One region of the Alteromonas sp. OM2203 genome, then DNA from elsewhere that is predicted to be linked to it. Evidence: predicted binding sites of a transcription regulator. Region 1 holds the regulator's gene; the other holds the start of a gene.
The links. Region 1 encodes FNR, which switches genes on or off when oxygen is low (the NO sensors DNR and NnrR bind a similar motif). Its sites were predicted from a motif close to TTGATCTAGATCAA; they were not measured.
Positions count from the first base shown of each region.

Region 2: the regulator FNR is predicted to act here: its motif matches at 2,915-2,928, upstream of ACM0P2_RS19160 (high-potential iron-sulfur protein).

Region 1 covers NZ_CP183209.1:2,393,248-2,401,311, reverse strand. The annotation lists gene ACM0P2_RS10685 (glucosaminidase domain-containing protein) at 1-748, shown strand, start outside; gene ACM0P2_RS10680 (DUF2987 domain-containing protein) at 745-1,392, shown strand; gene ACM0P2_RS10675 (patatin-like phospholipase family protein) at 1,410-2,435, opposite strand; gene ttcA (tRNA 2-thiocytidine(32) synthetase TtcA) at 2,436-3,389, opposite strand; gene uspE (universal stress protein UspE) at 3,463-4,392, opposite strand; gene fnr (fumarate/nitrate reduction transcriptional regulator Fnr) at 4,642-5,382, opposite strand; gene ACM0P2_RS10655 (sulfite exporter TauE/SafE family protein) at 5,429-6,088, opposite strand; gene ccoS (cbb3-type cytochrome oxidase assembly protein CcoS) at 6,075-6,305, opposite strand; gene ACM0P2_RS10645 (heavy metal translocating P-type ATPase) at 6,307-8,064, opposite strand, start outside.
Region 2 covers NZ_CP183209.1:4,371,372-4,379,435, forward strand. The annotation lists gene ACM0P2_RS19145 (exonuclease domain-containing protein) at 1-1,521, opposite strand, end outside; gene ACM0P2_RS19150 (CPXCG motif-containing cysteine-rich protein) at 2,052-2,243, shown strand; gene ACM0P2_RS19155 (flavin reductase family protein) at 2,236-2,865, shown strand; gene ACM0P2_RS19160 (high-potential iron-sulfur protein) at 3,077-3,370, shown strand; gene ACM0P2_RS19165 (amidase) at 3,447-5,084, opposite strand; gene ACM0P2_RS19170 (substrate-binding periplasmic protein) at 5,223-5,981, opposite strand; gene prmA (50S ribosomal protein L11 methyltransferase) at 6,208-7,086, shown strand; gene dusB (tRNA dihydrouridine synthase DusB) at 7,433-8,064, shown strand, end outside.

The sequences.
Region 1 (8,064 bases):
GGTTTTGGCGGTAATTGTTATTAACGCTATTATCTTTACAAAAGACGAGCCGGATATTCTTGATGTTCCGCAAACGGTAAAAGACAACAAGCCAGTGCCTGATTTCTCTGTCTATACGGATGTAAAAGAGAAAAAGGAGGCGTTCTTCAATTACTTAAGGCCTGAGGTAGAAAAGCAAAATGCTTATCTTCTGACGCTTAGACATTATGTGCAGACCCTTTACAGGAAAGCATTGGTAGACGAGCCACTTTCAAAAGATGATGTAGAAAGATTGGCGTGGCTTGAGGAAGAGTATCGCGTTAAGTCAACGCAGCCTCTCAAAGTAAAACTACCCGCCTTGCTGCAAAAAATAGACGTGTTACCCGTCGAATTGGTTTTAGTTCAAGCTGCGAATGAGTCGGCATGGGGAACAAGTCGCTTCGCAAGAAAAGGCTATAACTTCTTTGGTTTGTGGTGCTTTTCAAAAGGGTGTGGTTTTGTTCCAAATCGCAGGAATAACGGCGCTTCTCATGAAGTCGCTAAGTTCAATAACTTATCTAGAGCAACATATACCTATATGCGCAACCTAAATCGTCACGATGCTTATGCTGATTTAAGAGAAATACGCAGTAGATTGCGCGCAAACCAAATACCTATCACGGGAGTGGCGTTGGCCGAGGGGCTGATGAATTACTCTGAGCGCGGAGCTGCTTATGTTGAAGAGCTTCAAACCATGATCCGATTTAACGAGGAGTTTTTATCCGAATGATACGCGCGGCACTATTTTTAGCATCATCTTTTGTCATTGGTTTTAGCAGTACACAGGTTGTTGCTGAAACGATTGACGTTGAGTACAGCCGTTTCTATAGCCATGTAAAAAAATTAGATAATGAAGACACGCAAGCGCTCCAGTTTGCTTTCGGTTTTGTCCGAGTTGGCGAAGGACGTTTATGTGGAGTTAATGCGGCTTCTATCGTCACGGACAAAAAAACCATGGAGTTAGAGGTCAGCGACGAAGGACGTTTTACTGTTCCGACGGAGAGAGCACTCAAACTAGCTAACGCCTTAGTGAGAATTGACTTAGTCGAGCGAGCAAATGTGTGCGATATGTCGGTTCAACTTGAGACTAAGCCCGAATACCTGAAGCAGTATTACAAAAAAGAAGAGCTTACTTTTTTATATGAGCAGTATGAAGCCTTCTTTAATGAAATGGGAAGTTTCCTATCTTTTATGATGCCTTCAGTCAAAGGCCTTATGATTCAGTTTGATGATAAGAATCTAGACTTTATAACGCCTCAGGGTGTGCAAATAAATAATGGTGTTCTGCAGATTGAGCAAGATTGGATAGATGACGCAAAAGGTTTAACGTTGCCTCATGCGCCACTTCGTATTACCGCAATGGCATCAAGCTAAGTGTTGACGAGTTCTATCTACGTCAATAATTGATACCTAATTTGCTCGGCTAAACGCGCGATAGTCTCTTCGCCTTTCGCGCATAGCTCTTCGGCCCTGTGAAATTCCATGATGCCAACGTCAGTGAGCTGAGGTTCAATGAGGATGTCAGGCGGATCGCCTGCCAATCGAGAGCGAGTGACGCGGGCCTGGAGTATTTCAAGAGAACTGCTCATCACGCTCATAATACCTGGAGGATTTCGTTTATTTACCTTTGCTGGTACCTCAGTGAATTCCTCCTCAACTTTTTCAATGACTTCAGAAGCGACACCGTCTTCGCTTTCCACGTTATCAGTTGCGTTTACATCCAGTTCATCATTGTTGGTTTCAGGTGATTTTTCATCTTTGCTGTCTGGAGAAAACCACTGACGCAAAACATTTTGACTCTTAGTAAAGAAGTCCTCGGTTTTACGCTCATTCTCTTCGTGATCTTGTCTCAACTTTTCAAGACGAATAGGGCGAAAATCGGCATTAAGATTAACCGCAATCACAAAGTCTGCGCCTAACTGTCGACACAGGTTAACAGGTACCGGATTAACAACCGCACCATCAACTAACCACCTATCGCCGTGGGCCACGGGCGAAAAAAGGGCAGGGATTGCACATGAGGCTTGAATGGTATCGCCGATAGGGCCTGAATTAAATACCACTTCACGGCCGGTATAAAGATCGGTAGCGACGGTAGCAAACGGCTTTTGCATTGCCTCGTATGAAGATTCACAAAACTCATTTGCTAGCTTATCAAACACCTTTTGACCGCTTGCAATACCGCCGCGTCTTAGGCCAACACCCATCAAGGCAAGTACTTGCCAATCGCTAAGAGAGCATGCCCATTCTTTAAGCCCTTCCAGCTTGCCACTTGCGTAGGCGGCGCCAACATACGCACCTATAGAGCATCCTGCTACCACGTCAATTTTAACGCCTAACTTTTCTAAAGCTTGAATAATACCTATGTGCGTCCAACCCCTGGCAGCACCGGCACCTAACGCAAGTCCAATTTTCATTTATCTGGGTTCCATAATATTTACCACTTCAATAGTGTGCTCATCATCACTTAACGAGGATGTATTTTCAGTGGAAAAAGAAGGTTGATCAAAGCCTATGTCGCCATCTTCAACGGGGCCGTCTTGGGTTGTAATAGATTTAAAGTCGTGAAGATTGCTGTCTATTAAATGAGAGGGGGCCACATTTTGAAGTGCCCTAAACATCGATTCGATACGACCAGGAAACCTGCGATTCCAGTCTTGAAGCATAGCTTTAATGTTTTGACGCTGCAGGTTTTCTTGAGAGCCGCAAAGGTTACAAGGAATAATAGGAAACGCTGCTGCCTGAGAATATTTTTCAATATCTTTTTCAGTGCAGTATGCTAAAGGGCGAATAACGATGTGCTCGCCGTTATCGCTGACCAATTTAGGGGGCATAGATTTAAGTTTGCCACCATGAAACATGTTGAGGAAAAAGGTTTCTAGCATGTCATCACGGTGGTGACCTAGCGCAATTTTAGTTGCGCCAAGTTCTTTAGCCGTTCTATATAAAATGCCCCGACGTAATCGTGAGCACAGCGAACAGGTTGTTTTTCCCTCGGGAATTTTATCTTTTACAATTGAGTAAGTGTCTTCTTCAACGATTTTATACTCAACACCAATTTCGTCTAGATAAGCCGGCAGGATGTGCTCTGGAAAACCTGGCTGTTTTTGGTCAAGATTTACCGCAACGATATCGAAGTGAATAGGCGCAATCTTCTTTAAAAACATCAAAATATCGAGCATGGTGTAGCTGTCTTTCCCACCAGATAGACACACCATCACCTTGTCATTATTCTCAATCATGCCAAAGTCGGCAATGGCTTTACCCACGTTGCGACGAAGACGTTTTTGAAGTTTGTTGAAGTTGTACTTTTGCTTACTTTGTGCAGCGTTCAATGCAGATGGCTCAACGCTGCTTGTGCCTAAACTCATAATTCACTAGCTTGGTTTGTGATAAAGCAAGCATTATACAATAAAGCGCCTTTTTTAAACCATGGTTGTGTCGTTAATTTTGTACCTTAAGCGGTGGAACAAAGCCATCTGGCTTAATAGCCAAAACGTCACAGTTAAGTTCGTCGATCACATGCTCTGCTGTATTTCCGATAAGCGCGGCTGAAATGCCCACGCGGCCTACAGTTCCGATGATAACAAGTTCAGCGTCGATGGTTTTGGCTACGTGGGGAATAACTTTTTCGGGCAAACCTTCTTTTACAATGCATTTCTCTTCGGAAATGCCATATTGTTGAGCATGGCGACGCATTTCGGATTGATGGTGATTTTTAACCGCATCATGATAGGTATCGGGGTCGAACTCCGGAACTTCTATCGCAATGTTTAGTGGAGTAGAAGGATAGCTGTTGACTAAATTCACATTTCCTTTCAATAAGGCCGCATAATCGTTTGCAATAATTGTAAGCTTGTCATTAAGCGCAGCATGTTCGTCGTCTTCACTTCCTACGTTTACGGCTGCGATGATCTCACCACCTTCTGGCCAATCATGCTCTTTAACCAATAACACTGGGCGAGGGCACTTACGCATTAAATGCCAGTCTGTTGGTGTGAAAATGACAGAGGCTAAATCATCGTGGTTCTTTGTCGCTTTTACCACTAGATCAATTTGGTTGTTAAGCGTGTAGTAAATAATTGACTCAAAAGCACGGTTGTTCCACTCAACTACAATATCGGTATCAGCAAAGCCTTGTTTCCTAAGTTGCTCAGAAAGCCACTTGCCTTGCTCTTTAGTTACTGCATCGCGCATGGCTTCGCGCTCATCTGGGCTTAGCATGGTGGTCATATCATAAGATAGATCGTAGACCACCATCATTGCGGTCACTGTTGCACCTGTTTTCGACGCGAGTTCATAGGCTCGACTTAAAGCAGGTTGGTTGTCCCGTTCAGCATCTACCACGGCAAGAATTCGTTTATATTCAATCATAACACCCTCCAGTAAGCACACAGCTTGATGTGACGATAAATAAAGCTATTTTTCTAGTCCATCTTCACTAACTATAAACGACATTTGAAAAAACGTGTTGTTTTGGGTCAAGAATTTTACAACTCTCTCAGGCATTTCTCTTAGGCATTTTTAGTGTGGCGATTTATGGGTGCTTGGGACAATAAAAAATAAAGGTAATAAAAAACGCGCTTTGCGCGCGTTCTTAAACAATTTAAACGAAGAGACAACCTAGCCGCTACATACAACACTTGGTCCGTTAAGGGCAGACAGTTTATTTTCTAACAGTGCAAAATCTAGAATGGTAATGAGTTTGCCATCTACCTTTATAATGTTTTCTTTTTGGAAACGACTTAACAGGCGGCTTATGGTTTCTATCGTTAAACCGAGGTAATTGCCAATCTCATTTCGTGTCATCGTTAAATGAAACTCACGATGAGAAAAGCCTCGCTCCTCAAATCTTTGCGATAGGTGGGAGATAAAATAGAGTAAGCGTTCTTCTGCTGTTCGTTTATTGAGAAGCATGATCATGTCGTGATCCTGCTTTATCTCTGCACTCATGAAGCTCATTATCTGATGGCGCAGTTTCGGAAACTGAACCGACATTTCATCTAACATTTCATAGGGAAGTTCACAGACCATCGCTGTTTCTAATGCAGAAGTGTAGCTCTGGTGCTTATTTTCGCGCAGCGCATCGAAGCCGATAATGTCGCCGGGAAAATGAAAACCTGTAATTTGCTCCTCACCTTCAGAGTTGGTAACGAACGACTTGAAAGAACCGGTTCTTACGGCAAAGAGCGAACGAAATGTATCGCCAGTTTGAATAAGCGTATCGCCTTTATGCAGCGGTTTTTTACGCTCAATGATGTCGTCTAAAGACTCAATTTCTGTCTTGTTTAATGCAACAGGCAGACAGAGATGGCTGAAACTACAGTTCTGACAGTGGATTGAAAATTGGCTTCCTTTGCTCATAAAACCTGCTCTTTATAATTTATACACGACAATAATACCTATTTTTTTATAGGATTGCGCCCTGAATAAGATAAATAGCATAGATAGCCATTATACTTGCAATAAGTTGCCTTACGCCGCTTTGCTGAAAAGTACTCACTAGATATTGACTACCTGCGCTGGCGGCAAGCAGGGTGGGTAAGGTTCCCAACCCAAAGAAAAACATAATACCCGCGCCTTGTAACGCGTTGCCTGCGGCCAATGACCAGGTTAGGGTTGAATACACAAGCCCGCAGGGTAACCAACCCCAAATAAAGCCATAAGGTATTGCGCTAAATGGGGTTTTGAACGGTAAAAACCGCTTAGAGAGAGGCTGAAGTTTGGAAAATAGACCTTTACCTGCGCTTTCCAAAAGGGTTAGGCCTGTCCACCATTTCCCTAAATAACAAGCGAGTAAAAGCAACATAACACCGCTAAAAAGAGATAGGACATAGCTGGCAAGGGGAACGAAATCTGACGCAATTTTTCCTAATGCGCCAGTGATTGCACCGGCAATCGTATAGCTGGCAATCCGGCCCATGTTGTAAGCGAGTGTATAGGGTACAGCGGATGAGCCTTTTGGCGAGACCATTCTGAGCGCCGCAACGATCCCTCCACACATTCCCACACAATGAACACCGCCCGCCAAGCCGATAAGAAAAGCAGAGAAGTAGTTAATCCCGTCCATTATCTTCTTTGTTCTTGATTGCCTTGCTCTCTTGAAGCTGCTTGCGCTGTTCTGCTAATTTTTTTTCTTCAGGTGACAAATCATCATCGAAAAGAATGCTGTAGCCTTGTCGGTCTAAATCCTCAAACTGATTGGTCTTTACCGCCCAAAAGAAAATTACAATAGCGACAGCAACAATAATGATGGCGATTGGAATTAATACGTAAATAATGCTCATGCTATTTGCTCAAAAGTCGCGTTGAGTTTGTAACGACAATAATACTGCTTAACGACATACCTACAACAGCCATCCACGGCGAAAGTAGCCCAGACACGGCGAAGGGCAGAATCAAAACGTTGTATCCTACAGACCAGCCTATGTTCTGTCTTATTTTCTTCTTCACTTGGTGAGAAGTGCTTATAAGCGTTGGAACAGATAAAAGTTGATCGCCAAGCAAAATAACATCTGCTGCTGTCTTAGCAACATCGGTAGCATTGCCAACCGCTATTGCCACGTCTGCACTGGCAAGAACAGGTGCATCGTTGATACCGTCCCCCATCATCATTACTTTGGCTCCCGCTTGCTGCATAGCTTGAACAGCTTCGTATTTAAGTTCTGGTGTAAGCCCACCTTTGGCTGTTTCGATTGGCAATGACGCAGTTAGTGAGTCCACGTTTTTTTGTGTATCGCCGCTTAAGACTGTAAGCCTATGGCTTTTTGCCAAGATATCGAGGGTTTCTTGCGTATCAGCACGAAGCGTATCTCGCACTTCAAACGCTGCCATAATACGGCCTTTAACAGTGAGATAGACGTTAGCTGAAGGGTAGTCTTCAATGAATTCTTGCTGTGACTCGTGAACGCAAAACGCAGCAGAGCCCATTGAAAACATGGTGTCATTGATTTCGCCACATATTCCGCCTCCGGGCGCTACAGTAAAATTGACTACCTTATAAACGGTGTAATCGGATGCGCTATCATCGCCAAGGGTATTATTCTCTGTGAATGCTTTCGCTATGGGATGCTCAGAGCGCGACTCGAGCGCGCGTGCGATAGAGAGTGCCGTGTCACTATCTACGCCGTCAGCATACCAAGCATTTGAAATGGTGAATTTGCCTTGCGTGAGTGTGCCTGTTTTATCTAGTGCAATGGTATCAATGCCCGTAATTTGCTCTAAGGCATCGGCGCGTTTAAGCAAAATACCTTGCTTGTTCAGTTTTGCCATAGCACAGGTGAGTGCTGATGGTGTGGCTAAACCTAGTGCGCAAGGGCAGGTTGCAACGAGCACTGATATGGTTATCCAAAAGGCATCGTCGCTACCTTGGTACGACCAAAATCCATAGGTTAACGCTGAGATCATCAGCACGGCGGTAACGAAGTATCGAGAAAAATTATCCGCTATTTGCGCAGCTTTTGGCTTGCTAGCCATTGCACTTGCTTGGAGCTTGACAATTTGGTTTACCAGTGCGTTTTTGAGGGTTTGGGTTACGATAATGGATAGGCTGCCGTCTTGACATACCGTACCCCCGTAAACAACGCTATTGTTCTCTTTGCGTACGGGGTTAAACTCGCCGGTAAGCATAGATTCGTCAACCGATGCATGACCTTCGGTTACTACGCCATCGATAGGAATTGTCTCTCCGGGTTTAACCAGTACTACGTCGTTTATTCGTAGTTGTTTTGCTAGACATTCGGTAACGCTGCCATCTGACATTAACTTCGTGGCTGAAACCGGGACATATTGCATCATGTTAGCGGAGATCTGCGCAGCGCGATGCCTGCTACGATGTTCCAAAAACCGGCTGAGTAACAGCAGGAAAATGAACATACAGATAGACTCAAAATACACTTCGCCTTGTTCAAGAACCGTAGAGCGTATTCCGGCAATGTAAGTACCGAAAATGGCGAGCGTAACCGGAACGTCCATATTAACCGTTTTTGCGCTTAACGCTTTGGCAGCTCCAATATAAAAAGTGCTGCCAGAATACAGTACAACAGG
Region 2 (8,064 bases), 2.0 Mb from region 1:
GCCAGGGGCCTTTATCTCTTCAAAGCGAAGGGTGTTATCAAACACCATAATGTCGGGGAATCCGTCCCTCAGGTTGGCGAAGTCTTTACACATCATTCGTAGTAAGGTGTAAATTACCTCAAGTGAACCATGCTTTATTAGTGCTTCAATCGGCGTTAGCAAATAGCTTGACCACATAAACAAACTGTTTACTTTGCCATAATGCTGGGTCGCCATTTTATGAAGGTGGAATCGCAACTTTTCTTTAGTATCGAGCTTGCGCAGTAGGTCTTCAATACTAAGTTCAAACTTTGCATAAAAGTTGTTTTGCTTTAGCGAAAGTGGCCTGCGATCAAATTCAGTAACCAACGTATCCTCTTCGTAAAGCTGCTTCCAGAACGTAAGGCCAAACAGACTACGCCACAACCGATTCTCTGTGCGCCAGCCCTCAATTCCTTGCCTTGCGTAGTGGGCTAAAACACCTCGCTCTACCTGCTGATTTTGACTCACATCAATATCAAGCGTTCGGCTTGCGTTTCTGAGCATGTCAGTCACCGTACTGGTGCGCTTTTTATGATATTTGCGAGCATAAAAATCTTCAGCAAAAGCCAGCAGTGTATCCGACTGGGGATTATCTATGATGTCTTCAAGCACCTGCTTTACGCCATCCTGGTTACCGTCTTTGTAACTTTCCCTTAACCACTTTTCCTTTGCTTTGTCGCTTTGTGCTTGTTGCAGAACAGCTAACCCTTTTTGGCGGTCTATTCCCAATAGTTTGAGTCCAAGCGCATAAAGACATTGATCGCGATAAAAACTTGCCGATACGCCTTCTGTTTCTGGAAAGTCTGCCTCTGCGGTTGCAAGAAGCATATCATCGTTATAAGACGCCAACTGACTGTAGTGGTTAGCGTAGAACCATGCTGCTAGAGCGTCTTCCTTGGTATCAAAACGGGCCGTGTCGGTAACAGAATCAGAGCGCGTTCTCATTACGCCAAGATCGCGCATAGAAAATTGATTCAGGCGGCTTTTTGTGTTGCCGAAATATATAAAAAGTAGAAAACGAAGCGCACTATCAAAGAGACACACTAAATAATTTTCAAGTGATAACTGCTCAGGCCAACCGTGGGTTGAAATGTGCTCTTTCAGTCTTGTGACCAACTTTGGTTTGGTCAATGAAGAAAGACCCTGTGTACTGCCATACTCGGCGAGTAACGCAAGCAGTGCGTCTTTTGTTAATACACCCGCAATATCATTTAACGAAGCATGAGACAGGTCACCAAACCAACCATTTACCTTTAACCAGTCTATCTGCTCCTGCGGCGTGCTAACTTCGCTGTAATTAAACTGACTTCTATCTATTACCGCGTACTTGCGATTGGCAGCTCTCACCACAATGCATTGCTTGTCGTCATCCAATGCCCTGAAGCGTTCTATAAAATCAGTAGCTTCATCGCTTAACAGCGCACGGTTCGCTCCCTCGAAGAACCCAAGGAATTCGTGAAAGTGTGTTAGATAATAACGGGGCGGTAAATCTTTTCGCATGGTGCATCTTTGGCTGTAAAATCTTTGATAGTGTATATTTATACAGCCCATTTAATCAAATTAAATACAGCGCCTACACAAGGTTCTGCTTCTCCCATCCGCACTTTAAACTCGTACTCTCTGCTTCGCGACCCAACGAAAAAACGTGGCTAGCTGCTCGTCTTCAAGCAAAAGCGGCAAAGTATAAAAGTGTTTAGCTAACGTCATCTCATCATAAAATCGATGGATGCCACTATGACATTGCCTACAAATATAAATACCGGTTTGCAATTCTGATTTGGTGAAATGCTTTTTAAAGAAGTTACGACGGTGCATTTTTCGTGGGATCAAATGATGAAACGTAAGGCGTGTGTCTCTTTTGCAGCAAGGGCATTCGCCTACTTTATTTGTCACTTCTCAACCTTTATGTCTGTTTATTTTGGCCCAACCAAATCTTGTCTCTTAGCTTTTGCTTCTTTCAACAATGGGTAAATCCAGTCTTCTTTACATTACGTAACAAACAGCAATTGTGATTACGAAGGCGAACTTTTATGAGCTTAACCCGTTCTATGGACTTTTCATGCCCATACTGTATGGCACCGAACGACGTAGAGATAGATGAAGTCAATGATGTAGGGCAAGTTCAGGTACTTGATTGCCAAGTGTGCTGCCAACCTATTGAACTGACGACCTATCAACATGGTGACGACATACAGATTGAGGCTGAAAGAGAGAATGACTAAACAATTTACTCGGGCCGATATTGACGCCCTTGCACAGCGATATCGCGCTAATTTAATCAACAGCCTATCAGGGTTTAAATCTGCCACTTTAGTGGGTACGACCGACGGCAAGACAAACAATCTTGCAATCGTTAGTTCTATTGTCCATGTGGGTGCAAATCCTCCACTAATTGGTATGATCATGCGCCCACATACTGTGACGCGCGATACCCTTGGTAATATCAAACAGCAAGGGTTCTACACATTGAATCACGTTTCCACCGATTGGGTAGACAAGGCGCATCAAACATCAGCGCGCTATGCACCAGATGAAAGCGAATTTGATGCCGTAGGCTTAACGCCGCAATTCAGCGGATCATTTAGTGCCCCTTATGTGGCAGAAAGCGATATTAAAATGGGGCTCAAGGTTGCTCAGCACTTTACCTTACTAAATGAGACTGAAATGGTAATTGGCGAGATTCAAGAACTTTATATGCCAGAAGACATTGTTGATGAAGATGGGTATGTCGACATTGAGCAAGCGAAGACGGCTTGTATTTCAGGTTTAGACAGCTATCACAGTACAAAGCGAATAGCGCAGTTCTCATACGCTAAGCCAGATGTTGCACTAACAAAAAAGTGAACCTACAGTGTCATTGTGTGTCTGACAGACATGGTACTGTGAAGTTTATTTAATCTGGATCAAGCGAAAATTCGAAAATTCAGTCGATCTTTTTTCAAAAAGAGATAGTATCTAGATATGAAACAAAACCTGCCTCTTGGGGCAGGTTTTTGCGTTTAAGGCACTGAATAAAAAAGAATCATTATCGTTTCTATCTCTTAAGGAGAATGTTATGAAATCTGTAAATCGCCGTGACTTCTTAAAGCTATCGGGCTCTACAGTTATCGGTCTTACGCTAGGCGGAGTTGCGTTACGTGCACAAGCTCAAGAGCAGCTTAGCGCCGACGACCCAACAGCAAAAGCATTAAACTACACACCGTCTTCAACGGTTGAAGGTGCAAAATGTGCTAACTGCATGTACGTGCAGGGCGCCGATGGCGAGCAATACCGCCCTTGTAACATTTTCCCTAACAAACTGGTTAATGCTGACGGCTGGTGTAGCGCTTGGGTTAAAAAGCCTGGTTAATGTTGTATTTCGCAACGAGCGTTTTGAGAAAGTTAAAGCCCTTGATTTGAAATCGAGGGCTTTTTTGTTGAGCCTGTTATAGCGCGGCATCTAGTCCTTTTTCAATTCCCTTGAACTTTGGGTTGTCAAAGCGTGTGGGCAGCAATCCCGGCTTGATATAAAAGCCATGTTTAGCTTCAAATATACGCCCGACTTCAAGCACTTCTTCATCTTGCCACTTACCCCCAATAAAGCTGATGCCAACAGGAAGGTCTTTCACTTGCCCAGCCGGTACCGTCAGATGAGGATAGCCAGCTATTGCCGCTAAATACCCAATACCAATAAAGCCTACCGGAGAGTGGTCTCCATATACGCCATCTATAAGAAAGGATGGGCTATTTGATGGTGCCACGAGTACCTCAACGTTATGCTTTGCCATCAGTGCATCAATGCCATTTTTGCCCGCAGTATCTTTAATAAGGCTAAGTGCTTTTTTGTATTCGTCGCTTTCAATTGTCGCTGAAGCCAAAGACTTTTCAAAAATGTTCTGATCAAAGAGTGATAGCTCTCGCTCGGTTTTCTTATTGAACGCAATAAGTTCATCAAGGTTCCTTGCAGGTAGCTCTGCCGGAGAGCCAGCTAAATAGTCGTTGATGCTGTGATGGAATTCACTAAGTAAGACATTGTAAGAATCGGCCCAGAAAGAATCCGGCTGAGAAAAGTCACTGATATCCACCAAGGTTGCTCCCGATGCTTTAAGCTGCGCTAACGCTTTTTCGTAAACGGCGAGGACGTGTGGATTATCTCCTTGTCTGTACCTTACCACGCCTATTCTCTTACCTTTTAAGTCTGTTGCGAGCATTGAGGCGGAAGGTAGCTTTGGAACATGGGATTGGGCATCTTTTGTTGCGTTATCTTCTTCATCAACACCCGCCATGATTGCGGTCATCAACCATGCATCGTGCACATTCGCTGTCATTGGCCCTGCCGTATCTTGGCTAAACGAAATCGGCACAATATGCGTTCGAGACAGAAGGCCTACCGTAGGCTTAAAGCCAACCACACCGTTTATCGAAGCTGGGCAGATAATTGAACCGTTAGTTTCAGTTCCTACAGCGAGCGATGCCAAACGAAGTGACATTGCTGCGCCTGAGCCTGACGACGAGCCACACGCGCTTCGCGCTAGTATATGAGGATTGCGAGTAAGCCCACCGACGGCGCTCCATCCGCTGATTGAAGACTCTGAACGAAAGTTGGCCCACTCAGACAAGTTAGTTTTACCTAGGACAATGGCTCCAGCAGCTTTTAGCTTCGCCACAATGGGCGCATTGCGACCTGTATTATTGTTAAGAAGCGCCATCGAACCTGCTGTTGTAGGCATTTCATCACTTTCAATATTATCTTTTAACAATACAGGGATACCGGCTAAAGGGCCGAGCGCTTGCTTATTGGCTATTTGTCTATCGACTGCCTGTGCTTCGTTTAATATATTTGGGTTTAACGCAAGAACGCTGTTTACTTGATTGTCTAGCTTTTCAACACGTGATAAATAGCCTTTAACCAGCGCCGCCGATGTAATCTCTCCGTTGGCAATCGCTTGGGCTTGCTGGTAAGCAGGCATGTCCAAGTAACGCTCAAGCGTATTTTCTTGTTGTGCTTCCGAAGGGGTTGAATGAGAGACACAGGCCGAGCAAACAACCACCGTGACCAATAAAAAAGACCACTGCTTCAACATAAATCTTTCCTTAACAGATAATTCCAGTGTCTAGCATTACCGCTTTATAAAAGCGGCAAGTTTCAGACGTCAAAGTACTGATAGTTTCATATACCTTGTATCAGAAATAGTTCACTGTCTATACATTAAAATCTGTATTTATGGTGTTGTTGCATGTGGCAGCAGGTGAAGGAGACTCTCGAGTTTGTATTTATCTAGCAGCTGCTGATAACGCCCATTTTCAATAAACGTGCGAAGCTTATTATTAAACGTCACTCTTAATTCAGGGTCGGGAATAGCTGCACTGTATGGCGAAATAGGGAATAGCTCATGGAAGACAATTTCATCGCCCGAGTAAGCCGTATTATTTGACTTAAAATAGTTGAAAATATTCCTGTCGAGTATAACCACATCTACATGGCCGAGCATCAACATATCAACCTGTCTATCTTGCCTTGCCATCTCCATATATGTGGCCTGGTCCGCAACGATTTGGCGGAATGCTTCACCTAGCACCACATCAGCCGTTTGAAACGCAATAATGCTTTTGCCACGTAAATCTTCAATACTATTAATTTCAAACTTACTTTCAGCGCGAGTCACCGCAACGTTTTGATAGACAACATAAGGGTCCGACAAGATAGCTGGATCAAGGACGTGAGCTGAATTTTGCGTCAAACCAAGGTCAATCAAGTTATCTTCTAGTAATCTTGCTGTTCGCCCAAATGGCACGTAAATAGGCGACAAATCATGCCCCATATCTGCCAAAATAGCGCGCGCCACATCCACTTCAAAACCAGAATTTTCTTGTGAAATAACATAAGGTGGCTTATTCCACCCTACTACAACGTCAATTTCCTCAGATGAAACTGAAAAAGGTACCAACAAAAAGCTCAAAACAAGGGAAAAAAAGCGCATAAGGCCTCTGTTAGATTAAAAAACAAACAACCACCGCCTACTATAAGCGTTTCTCTAAATCGCACCAGTCGACAAAAGGTTAATATTTTAATTGCTTTTTTATATTAAAGTAAGACGTTAACAGTCAAACTCACAAGGTTTAATACTGTGGCTTTTCGTTTGTCTTCATTTTGTTTCACGCCAACGAAAGGTACAATACGTACAAAGACCACAACGAATGATAAATATGGCTTGGCTACAACTTCGAATCGACACACCTTCTGAACACGCTGAATCTATTGGCGATATGCTTACCGCTAACGGCTCTCAGGCCGTCACATACGTTGATGCGAAAGATACTCCTATGTACGAACCGAAACCTGGTGAGGTACTGCTGTGGCCAGATACACAAGTGGTAGGGTTATTTGAAGCTGATGCCGACATGAAAAGCATCCTAAAGCGGTTAGGTAAAGCTAAGGTGTTGGGGGAAAATTTTAAATACAAGCTTGAACCACTTGAAGACAAAGACTGGGAGCGGGAGTGGATGGACAACTTTCATCCTATGCAGTTTGGGGAGCGCTTGTGGATTTGCCCAAGCTGGCGCGATGTTCCAGACCCGAACGCCGTTAATGTCATGCTAGATCCAGGTCTTGCCTTCGGAACAGGGACTCACCCAACTACAGCGCTATGTTTACGCTGGCTAGACGGCATAGATATGACGGATAAAACCGTCGTCGATTTTGGCTGTGGCTCAGGGATTTTAGCATTGGCTGCATTAAAGCTTGGCGCTACGCGCGTTATCGGTATTGATATCGATCCGCAAGCACTTCAAGCGACAAAAGAAAATGCGCGCCGCAACGGTGTTGAAGACCGCTTAGATGTGTACCTTCCTGAAGATCAACCTGAACTTGAAGCTGATGTGGTAATGGCGAATATATTGTCAGGCCCTTTATTAGAACTTCAAAGCGTTATCACAGACTACTGCAAATCAGACGGTTTGTTAGTCCTTTCCGGCATTCTTGCTGAACAAGTCACCCGAATAGAAGAAGCGTATTCGAAAGACATAGAACTTGAACCAAGTGCTATTGATGGTGAGTGGGCGAGAGTTTCCGGTAGAAAACGCTAAGTTGACGAATTAACCGGCTAGGCATGCAAAATATTCTGCTTGTCTAGTGCACAAAGCTGATAAAGAAACGTGCACTCGACAAGTAGCCCTCTAAATAAATGTTAAAATTTTTCACAATACAGCCCTTTTAACACGGGGCCTGTAAGACTTTCGTACAATAATCATACTAAAAAGTAGTGCTAGCTTACTAATGTGACAGTTTTTTTTCACTGTCAATACCAGGAAGTGAAATTTTGTGTGATTTTTAGCCTTTTCAAGCATTGCGAAAACACGTACACTTAGCGCCCCGTTTTAGCCGGGTGTATAATTTCTGTGCAGTTTTAGATGGCGAGCTATACATTTTACAATGCGAATTGGACCTTACGAGTTAGAAAACAATTTGATGTTAGCCCCTATGGCTGGCGTAACAGATAGACCGTTTCGTCAACTCTGTAAGCGCTTGGGCGCTGGGCTTGTTGTTTCTGAGATGCTTTCGAGTAATCCGAAAGTTTGGAATACAGCAAAATCACAAGCGCGCATGAACCATGAGGGTGAAGAAGGCATTCGCTCTGTACAGATTGCTGGGGCTGATCCTGAGCTTATGGCTCAAGCAGCACAATTTAATGTTGAGAACGGTGCGCAAATCATCGATATCAACATGGGTTGTCCTGCCAAGAAGGTCAACAAGAAGCTTGCAGGTTCTGCGTTGCTTCAATACCCAGACACAGTGGAAGCGATTATTAAAGCAGTAGTTAATGCTGTGGACGTACCCGTGACACTGAAAATTCGTACCGGCTGGAACCCAGAAAATCGCAATGGGGTAGACATTGCCCGCATTGCAGAGCAAAACGGCATACAGTCGCTTGCGGTTCACGGCAGAACTCGAGCTTGTATGTATAGAGGGGAAGCAGAATACGACACCATACGTCAGATAAAGGCGGCAATATCAATTCCTGTTATTGCAAATGGTGACATTACTTCCCCAGAGAAAGCACAAGA